One region of the Streptomyces sp. BJ20 genome, then DNA from elsewhere that is predicted to be linked to it. Evidence: riboswitches for the same ligand, from Rfam matches in the RefSeq annotation. Region 1 holds a riboswitch; each other region holds the start of a gene.
The links. Region 1 has a riboswitch for thiamine pyrophosphate ahead of MTR79_RS07505 (thiamine ABC transporter substrate-binding protein). Riboswitches for the same ligand answer to the same signal wherever they lie in the genome.

Region 1 (3,201 bases):
ATCTCACGCCTGCCGAGCGCAAGGAGGCGGTTGTCGCGGTCGGTGAGAAGCCGTTCCGTGCCAAGCAGCTCTCGCAGCACTACTTCGCGCGGTACGCGCACGATCCGGAGCAGTGGACCGACATCCCCGCCGGTTCGCGCGGCAAGCTGCAGGAAGCGCTGCTTCCCGAGCTGATGAGCGTCGTGCGGCACCTGTCCACCGACCAGGGGACGACCCGCAAGACGCTGTGGAAGCTGTTCGACGGGACGCTCGTCGAGTCCGTGCTGATGCGGTACCCGGACCGGGTCACCATGTGCATCAGCTCGCAGGCCGGCTGCGGCATGAACTGCCCGTTCTGCGCGACCGGGCAGGCGGGGCTGGACCGGAACCTGTCCACCGCCGAGATCGTGCACCAGATCGTCGACGGCATGCGGGCGCTCCGCGAGGGCGAGGTTCCCGGCGGGCCCGCGCGGCTCAGCAACATCGTGTTCATGGGCATGGGCGAGCCCCTCGCCAACTACAACCGCGTCGTCGGCGCCATCCGCCGCCTCACCGACCCCGAGCCCGACGGCCTCGGCCTGTCGCAGCGCGGGATCACCGTGTCGACGGTGGGGCTCGTCCCGGCCATCCACCGGTTCTCCGACGAGGGCTTCAAATGCCGGCTGGCGATCTCGCTGCACGCCCCCGACGACGAGCTCCGCGACACCCTCGTCCCCGTGAACACGCGGTGGAAGGTGCGCGAGGTGCTCGACGCCGGGTTCGAGTACGCGGCGAAGTCCGGGCGCCGGCTGTCCATCGAGTACGCGCTGATCCGGGACATCAACGACCAGGCGTGGCGCGGTGACCGGCTCGGGCGGCTGCTCAAGGGGCGTCCCGTGCACGTCAACCTCATCCCGCTCAACCCGACGCCCGGCTCCAAGTGGACCGCGTCGCGGCCCGAGGACGAGAAGGCGTTCGTCGAGGCGATCGCCGCGCACGGTGTGCCGGTGACGATCCGGGACACCCGTGGTCAGGAGATCGACGGGGCGTGTGGTCAGCTCGCCGCCACCGAGCGGTAGTCTGACCGGCGTCAACACATCTGCATATTCCGACAGGGGAGCGCCACAGCGCTGAGAGTGCGGCACCGGCCGCAGACCCTCCGAACCTGGCCCAGGTCATTCTGGGTAGGGAGATCGGTCATCACTCGAGCTGTTGCGCCCTGCCCGGGCCCCGACCGGGGATCCCGGGCAGGGCCGCGTCTCTTCCTGGTCACTCCAGGAGGAATCAAGTGGGCATCACCAAGAAGGTCACCGTCCTGGCCGTCGGGCTGGGGCTCGTCACGCTGTCCGCCTGCGGGTCGTCCGGCGGGGACGGCGGCGGCAGCGGCGAGGGCTCCAAGACGGTGACCCTCGTCAGTCACAACTCGTGGGCCGTGTCCGAGGACGTCGTCGCCGCCTTCGAGAAGCAGTCCGGTTACAAGCTCAAGGTCCTTGAGGACGGCGACGCCGGGCAGGCCGTGAACAAGGCGATCCTGACCAAGGACAACCCCCAGGGCGACGTCTTCTTCGGCGTCGACAACACCCTGCTGTCCCGCGCCCTCGACAACGGCCTCTTCCAGTCCTACGAAGCCAAGGGCTCCGACCTGATCCTGCCCGAGTACCGGGTCGACGAGGAAGAGCACCGGGTCACCCCCGTCGACACCGGTGACGTCTGCGTCAACTACGACAAGGCGTGGTTCGAGAAGAAGAAGCTGACCCCGCCCGAATCCCTCGACGACCTCGTCAAGCCCGCCTACAAGGATCTCCTCGTCGTCGAGAACGCCGCCACCTCCTCGCCCGGTCTCGGCTTCCTGCTCGGCACCGTCGCCGAGTACGGGGACGACGGTTGGGAGAGCTACTGGGGGAAGCTCAAGGACAACGGCGTCAAGGTCGTCGACGGCTGGGAGCAGGCGTACAACGAGGAGTTCTCCGGCTCGGCCGGCGGCAAGAAGGCCAAGGCCGACCGCCCGCTCGTCGTGTCGTACGCCTCCTCGCCGCCCGCCGAGGTGATCTACGCCGACCCGCGGCCCGACACGGCGCCCACCGGCGTCGCCGAGGGCACCTGCTTCCGGCAGGTGGAGTACGCGGGCCTGCTGAACAACGCCGAGAACCCCGAGGGTGGCAAGGCGCTGCTGGACTTCATGGTCGGCGAGACCTTCCAGGAGGACATGCCGCTCAACATGTTCGTCTACCCGGTGCGTGAGGGCGCCCAGGTGCCGGAGGAGTTCGTGAAGTTCGGGCCGCAGGCGAAGGAGCCGCGGACCATGGACCCGGCGAAGATCGCCGAGAACCGTGACCAGTGGGTCAAGTCGTGGACCTCGCTCGTACTGAAGTGACCCCGCCCGACGTGAGCCCGCCCGAGGCGAGCCCGGGCCGCCCCGGCTGGTGGCGCCGGAACGCGGCCCGGCTCGGCCTCATGGCCGTGCCGGCCGCGTTCTTCGCCGTCTTCTTCGCCTATCCGGTCGCCGCGATCGTCGCCCGGGGGCTGAAGGCCGACGGCGGCTGGCAGCCCGGGCGGATCGTGGACGTGCTCGCGCAGTCCGACATCCGCCAGGTGCTGTGGTTCACCACCTGGCAGGCGCTCCTCTCCACGGCCCTCACCCTGGTGATCGCCCTGCCCGGCGCCTACGCCCTGGCCCGCTTCGACTTCCCCGGCAGACAGGTGCTGCGCGCGGTGATCACCGTGCCCTTCGTGCTGCCGACGGTCGTCGTCGGCACGGCGTTCATGGCGCTCGTCGGGCGCGGCGGGCTGCTGGACGAGCTGTGGGGCGTGCGCCTGGACACCACGGTCTGGGCGATCCTCCTCGCCCATGTCTTCTTCAACTACGCCGTCGTCGTCCGTACCGTGGGCGGGCTGTGGGCGCAGCTCGACCCGCGGCAGGAGGAGGCCGCGCAGATGCTCGGCGCCTCCCGCCTCACCGCCTGGCGGACCGTGACCCTCCCGGCGCTCGCGCCCGCCGTGGCCGCCGCCGCGCTGATGGTCTTCCTCTTCACCTTCACGTCGTTCGGCGTGGTGCAGATCCTCGGCGGACCCGCCTTCTCCACCCTGGAGGTGGAGATCTACCGGCAGACCGCCGACCTCTTCGACCTGTCCACGGCCGCCGTCCTCACGCTGATCCAGTTCGTCGCCGTCGGCGCGATCCTCGCCCTGCACGCCTGGACCGTGCGGCGCCGGGAGACCGCGCTGAGGCTGGTCGACGCCTCG
Region 2 (3,201 bases), 5.8 Mb from region 1:
GGCGAGGTCGGCCGCATGGGCCGCGATCTTGTAGGTGATCACGCCGGTCTTCACGTCGTCCCGGTTGGGCAGCCCCAGGTGCTCCTTCGGCGTGACGTAGCAGAGCATGGCCGTGCCCCACCAGGCGATCATCGCTGCGCCGATGCCCGAGGTGATGTGGTCGTACGCGGGCGCGACGTCCGTCGTGAGCGGGCCGAGCGTGTAGAACGGCGCCTCCTCGCAGATCTCCTGCTGGAGGTCGATGTTCTCCTTGATCTTGTGCATCGGGACGTGTCCCGGGCCCTCGATCATGGTCTGCACGTCGTGCCGCTTGGCGATCCGGTTCAGTTCGCCCAGCGTGCGCAGCTCCGCGAACTGCGCCTCGTCGTTGGCGTCCGCGATGGACCCCGGCCGCAGACCGTCGCCGAGCGAGTACGTCACGTCGTACGCGGCGAGGATCTCGCACAGCTCCTCGAAGTGCTCGTACAGGAACGACTCCTTGTGGTGCGCCAGGCACCACGCCGCCATGATCGACCCGCCGCGCGAGACGATGCCCGTCTTGCGGTTGGCGGTGAGCGGCACGTACGCGAGCCGGACGCCCGCGTGGACCGTCATGTAGTCCACGCCCTGCTCGGCCTGCTCGATGACCGTGTCCTTGTAGATCTCCCAGGTCAGCTCCTCGGCCTTGCCGTCGACCTTCTCCAGCGCCTGGTAGAGCGGCACGGTGCCGATGGGGACGGGGGAGTTGCGCAGGACCCACTCGCGGGTGGTGTGGATGTTGCGGCCGGTGGAGAGGTCCATGACCGTGTCGGCGCCCCAGCGGGTCGCCCAGGTCATCTTCTCCACCTCCTCCTCGATGGAGGACGTGACCGCCGAGTTGCCGATGTTGGCGTTGACCTTCACCAGGAACCGCTTGCCGATGATCATCGGCTCGCTCTCCGGGTGGTTGACGTTGGCCGGCAGCACCGCGCGGCCCGCCGCGATCTCCTCGCGGACCACCTCGGGGGAGACGTTCTCCCGGATCGCCACGAATTCCATCTCGGGCGTGATCTCGCCCCGGCGCGCGTACGCGAGCTGCGTGACGGCCTTCCCCTCACGGCCCCGGCGCGGCAGTCGCGGCCGGCCGGGGAAGACCGCGTCGAGGTTGCGCAGTCCCCCGCGCGGCGAGGTGTGCTTGATCCCGTCGTCCTCAGGACGGACGGGACGGCCCGAGTACTCCTCGGTGTCGCCGCGGGCGACGATCCAGTTCTCGCGCAGCGGGGCCAGTCCCCGGCGGACGTCGGTGTCGACGAGTGGATCGGTGTACGGGCCCGATGTGTCGTACAGAGTGACCGACTGCCCGTTGGTGAGGTGCACCTGACGGACCGGCACCCGCAGGCCGGGGCGGCTGCCCTCGACGTACGCCTTGTGCCAGCCGATGGACTTCCCGGCCTCCGCGGCCTCCGACGTCTCGGTCGGGTTCTGCGTGGAGGCAGGCGTGCGTGTGTCCTTGTTGGTCATGAGACCTACTCCCTACGCCGGCATTACCCGGTAACAGGTTCGGCGGTCGACGCAGCGGCTTCCGTCTGCCGACGCCCCGTGTGAAACATCACCCGCTGTCGGTGATGTTTCACGTGGAACATCGCTGGGACGGAGGTCAGCGCCCTCTCAGCCCGGTGCTCCGAGCTCCCGCGTGTACAAAAGGTGCCTCCACGCTAGCGTCATTTCTGGCGCGCTGAACAGAGGGCCCCCTTCCTTCTTGCGATGATCGGTCGGTGACCTCGAACTCTCCGCCTCCGTTCCCGCCGTCCGAGCCACCGCACGGTGCCGACGCCCAGCCCGGGCACGGCCCCGGGCAGTGGCATGGGCACGGTCCCGGGCCGGGACGCACGGGATCGCACGAACACACCGGTTCGCACCGGGGCTCGGCCACGCCAGGGACGCCGGGTGACACCCCGCCCACGACGACGGGGCACGACCATGGGCGCGGCCACGGTCATGCTCCGGTCCCCAGCCACGGGCACAGCCACAGTCACGGTCCGGCCGCCCCCGTCTCCCGCCATCTCCGCAAGGTCATCGCCGCGGTCCTCATCCCCTTCACCGCGGCGGTCCTCGTCGGCCTGGCCGTGCTGTGGCCGGGCGGCGCTCCCGCCCACGAACGCACCGGCGTCGGCTTCGACCGGCAGACGCAGCAGGGCACGGTCACCGAGGTGGTCGCGGTGGACTGCGCCTCCGCGAACCCTTCGGCCGGCGTCCCGACCGGTGACACCTCCACCGCCGAAGGGTCCTCGGCCCAGCAGCAGGCGAACGGCACCTGCAAGAAGGCGACGATCCGGGTCGACACCGGCAAGGACAAGGGCCGGACGTTCACCGAGATCGTGCAGCCGGACCAGTCGCGGCAGCTGAGCCAGGGCCAGGGGGTCGTCGTCGCCTACGAGCCCTCGGCGCCGGAGGACCTCCAGTACTCGGTCGCCGATGTGAACCGCCGCTTCCCGCTGGCACTGCTGGCCGGTGTCTTCGCGCTCGCCGTGGTGGCCGTGGGCCGGCTGCGGGGCGTGATGGCGCTGGTCGCGCTGGCGGTCAGCTTCCTGGTGCTCAACTTCTTCATCCTGCCGGCGATCCTGCAGGGCTCGAACCCGCTGGTCGTGGCGGTCGTGGGAGCGAGCCTGATCATGCTGCTCGCGCTGTACCTCTGTCACGGGCTGTCGGCCCGCACCTCGGTGGCGGTGCTCGGCACCCTGGTCTCGCTGCTGCTGATCGGCATCCTGGGATCGGTGTTCATCGACTGGTCGGCCCTTACCGGCAACACCGACGACAACACCGGCCTGATCCACGGTCTCTATCCCGACATCGACATGAGCGGCCTGTTGCTCGCGGGTGTCATCATCGGCTCGCTCGGCGTCCTGGACGACGTGACGGTCACCCAGACGTCGGCCGTGTGGGAACTGCACGAGGCCAACCCGACGATGGGCCGCCGCGCGCTGTACCGCGCGGGCATCCGCATCGGCCGCGACCACATCGCGTCCGTGGTCAACACCCTCGTCCTCGCCTACGCGGGCGCCGCGCTGCCGCTGCTGCTGCTGTTCTCCGTGGCGCAGAGCGGTGTGGGAACGGTCGCCAACAGCGAACTGGTCGCGGAGGAGATCGTGCGCACGCTGATCGGCTCGATCGGCCTGGTGGCCTCGGTACCGGTGACCACGGCCCTGGCCGCGCTGGTCGTGTCGGCGGACCGCCCGGCGGACC
Region 3 (3,201 bases), 4.1 Mb from region 1:
CGCCGCGGGGTGAACGGGAGGGCCTCGTCGGGCAGCTCGCCGCCGGTCAGCACCCGCGCCATGGCGTCGCCGGTGACGGGCGTCAGCAGCACGCCGTTGCGGTGGTGCCCGGTGGCCAGCAGCAGCCCGTCGAGGCGGGTCGGGCCGAGCAGCGGCGCGTTGTCGGGTGAGCTGGGGCGCAGTCCCGCGAGCGTCTCGTTGAGTGGCAGCTCGGTGAGGCCGGGCACCAGTTCGTGGGCGTCGCGCAGCAGCTCGTAGACACCGCCCGCGGTGACCGTGGTGTCCCAGCCCATCTCCTCGCTGGTCGCGCCGATCACCAGCTCGCCGCTCTCGCGCGGCACCAGGTAGACGTGGCTGCCGCGCACCACCGCCCGCACCGTGCGGCTCAGGAACGGCCCGGGACGGTCCGGCATGGTCAGCCGCAGCACCTGCCCCTTCACCGGACGCACCGGAGGCAGCACCTCCGCGGGGACGCCCGCCAGCCGCCCGCTCCAGCTGCCGCCCGCCAGCACCACCTGGCCCGCGCCCAGCTCTCCGCCGTCCGCCGTGACCACGCCGGTCGCACGGTCGCCGGTGACGACGAGCCGCTCCGCCCAGGCGCGGTGGAGCGTGACGCCGGCCCGCTCGCAGGCGGTGAGCAGCGCGGACGCCAGCCGGCGCGGGTCGATCTGGTGGTCGCCGTCCACCCGCAGCCCGCCGCGCACACTTGGCGCGAGCATCGGCTCCAGGCGCCGGCACTCCCGCCCGGTCAGCCACTGCGAGTCCAGTCCGGAACGCTCGTGCAGGGCGTGCAGTTCGCGCAGATGAGCGCGGTCGTCGGCGTCCAGCGCCACGGCGAGGGTGCCGCAGCGGCGGTAGCCGAGGTCCTGGCCGGTGCAGTCGGACAGCTCGGCCGCGAATTCGGGGTAGCGGCGCGCCGAGGCCAGGTTGAGGCCGAGCAGCATCTGCTCGCCGTGGTGCAGCTCGGTGACGGCGGCCAGCATCCCGGCCGCCACCCGGGCGGCGCCCCCTCCCGGATCGGGGTCCACGACCGTCGTCGCGAGACCGGCCTGCGCGGCCCGCCAGGCCGTCACCAGACCGATGATCCCGCCCCCGACGACGAGGACGTCTGCGGTACGCGTGGGCGACATGGGCGTCTCCTCCCTTCGCCGGCATGACCCGGATCAGGTTCGTACGGTCGGAGGCCGCCAGCCTCCCTCTCAGCCCGGTGCGTCCGGGCTCCCGCGAGTGCGTGTACGCGAGCCACCCTAGCCCGCGCCGAGCCGCACCCGTAAGGGACCCCGCGCGGCAGCGGTCCGGCGTGGCGGGCACGGGTGTCTATGGTGAGCGGGTGAGCGAGCAGACGCAGGAACCGGGAGGGGCCGCGCCGCGCCGGGTCGTGGTGGCGGGCGCGGGCATGGCGGGCGTGCAGACCGCGGCGGCGCTGCGGGAGCGGGGCTTCGCCGGCGAAGTGACGCTGATCGGCGCGGAGCCCCACCAGCCGTACGACCGGCCGCCGTTGTCCAAGGCGGTGCTGCTGGGCACCGCCGAGAGCTCCGCCTTCGACGTGGACTTCGAGGAGCTCGGGGTCGAGCTGCGGCTGGGCTGCGAGGTGACCGGCCTGCGCCCCGGCGACCACGCACTGGACACCGAGGCCGGACCCGTCCCGTACGACGTGCTGGTGATCGCCACCGGCGCGGAACCGCTGCGGCTGCCCGGCGCGGAGGGCGTGCCCGGCGTGCACCTGCTGCGCACCCTGGACGACGCCGAACGGCTGCGGCCGGTGCTCGCCGCCCGGCACGACATCGTGGTCGTCGGCGCCGGCTGGATCGGCGCGGAGTTCGCCACGGCCGCCCGGGAGGCGGGCTGCGCGGTCACCGTCGTGGAGGCCGAGGAACGGCCGCTGGCGGGCGTGCTGCCCGCGGAGGTGGCCGAGCCGATGACCGCCTGGTACGCGGAGGCCGGCGTCACGCTGCGCACCCACGCGCGCGTGGCGCGCGTCGAGCCCGGCGCCGTGCTCCTCGACGACGGCACCAGGCTGCCCGCCGGCGCGGTCGTCGTCGGCATCGGCGCCCGTCCCGCCACCGCCTGGCTGGCCGGGTCCGGGATCGCCCTCGGCGCGCACGGCGAGGTCGTCGCCGACGCGCACCTGGCGACCTCCCTGCCCGACGTGTACGCCGTCGGCGACTGCGCGTCCTTCCCGTCCGCCCGCTACGGCGAGCGCCTCCTCGTCCATCACTGGGACAACGCCCTCCAGGGGCCGCGTACGGTCGCCGCGAACATCGTCGGCGGGGCCCAGGGCCGCGAGGTGTACGACCCGGTGCCGTACTTCTGGTCCGAGCAGTTCGGGCGGTTCGTGCAGTACGCCGGTCACCACGCGGACGCCGACCGCACGGTGTGGCGCGGCGACCCGGCCGACCCGGCGTGGAGCGTGTGCTGGCTGCGCGGGGACCGGCTGGCCGCGCTGCTCGCGGTGGGGCGGCCCCGGGACCTGGCGCAGGGGCGGCGGCTGATCGAGTCGGGCGTCGCACTGGATCCGGAGCGGGTGGCGGACCCGGCGCGGCCGCTGAAGTCGGCGACGGTCTGACCGACTCGCCCGCGCGCTGGGACGGGGCTGACTTCCGACTGTCGGTGGCAGGTGGCAGGCTTGTCCCGTGACCGAGATTGACGCAAAGATCGATGCTCTCGTCCCCGCCTGGCTCACCCTCCCCGACATCGCCGAGAAGCTCGGCGTCGAGGTGACGCGCGTCCGGCAGCTGGTCAAGGAGGGCCAGCTCATCGCCGTGCGCCGCGGTGAGAACCGCGCGCTGCACGTCCCCGCCGCCTTCATCGACGGGGACAAGGTCGTCAAGGGCCTGACCGGGACCCTGACGCTCCTGCGGGACGACGGCTTCACGGTCGAGGAAATGCTGGAGTGGCTCTTCACCCCCGACCCCAGCCTGCCGGGCACCCCCGCGCAGGCCCTCGCGGAGAACCGCGGCACGGAGGTGAAGCGCAGGGCCCAGGCCCTCGCGGTCTGACCGACGACCCGTAACCCCTCAGGGACGCGGTGGCCCTTCCCTGAGGGACGCGGTCAACCGCGCGCCCAGCCCCCACGGACCCGCAGGCGACGGACGGCGCGCGGCCCGGGCCCGCCCGCACGGTCCGACCGGCGCCCGGGTGACACCCTCAGGGGCGCGAGGAACTGCGCGCTCAACCCCCACGCACCCGCAGGCGACGGAC

Region 2: linked by a shared signal. The riboswitch ahead of thiC (phosphomethylpyrimidine synthase ThiC) and the one ahead of MTR79_RS07505 (thiamine ABC transporter substrate-binding protein) in region 1 are both predicted to bind thiamine pyrophosphate.
Region 3: linked by a shared signal. The riboswitch ahead of thiO (glycine oxidase ThiO) and the one ahead of MTR79_RS07505 (thiamine ABC transporter substrate-binding protein) in region 1 are both predicted to bind thiamine pyrophosphate.

The regions. Positions count from the first base shown of each region.
Region 1 covers NZ_CP094918.1:1,590,088-1,593,288, forward strand. Annotated here, with positions in the region: gene rlmN (23S rRNA (adenine(2503)-C(2))-methyltransferase RlmN) at 1-1,037, shown strand, start outside; TPP riboswitch at 1,062-1,167, shown strand; gene MTR79_RS07505 (thiamine ABC transporter substrate-binding protein) at 1,247-2,332, shown strand; gene MTR79_RS07510 (iron ABC transporter permease) at 2,413-3,201, shown strand, end outside.
Region 2 covers NZ_CP094918.1:7,347,528-7,350,728, forward strand. Annotated here, with positions in the region: gene thiC (phosphomethylpyrimidine synthase ThiC) at 1-1,479, opposite strand, end outside; TPP riboswitch at 1,472-1,661, opposite strand; gene MTR79_RS33130 (YibE/F family protein) at 1,734-3,201, shown strand, end outside.
Region 3 covers NZ_CP094918.1:5,646,387-5,649,587, reverse strand. Annotated here, with positions in the region: gene thiO (glycine oxidase ThiO) at 1-1,130, opposite strand, end outside; TPP riboswitch at 1,125-1,235, opposite strand; gene MTR79_RS25530 (FAD-dependent oxidoreductase) at 1,331-2,566, shown strand; gene MTR79_RS25525 (Rv2175c family DNA-binding protein) at 2,634-2,999, shown strand.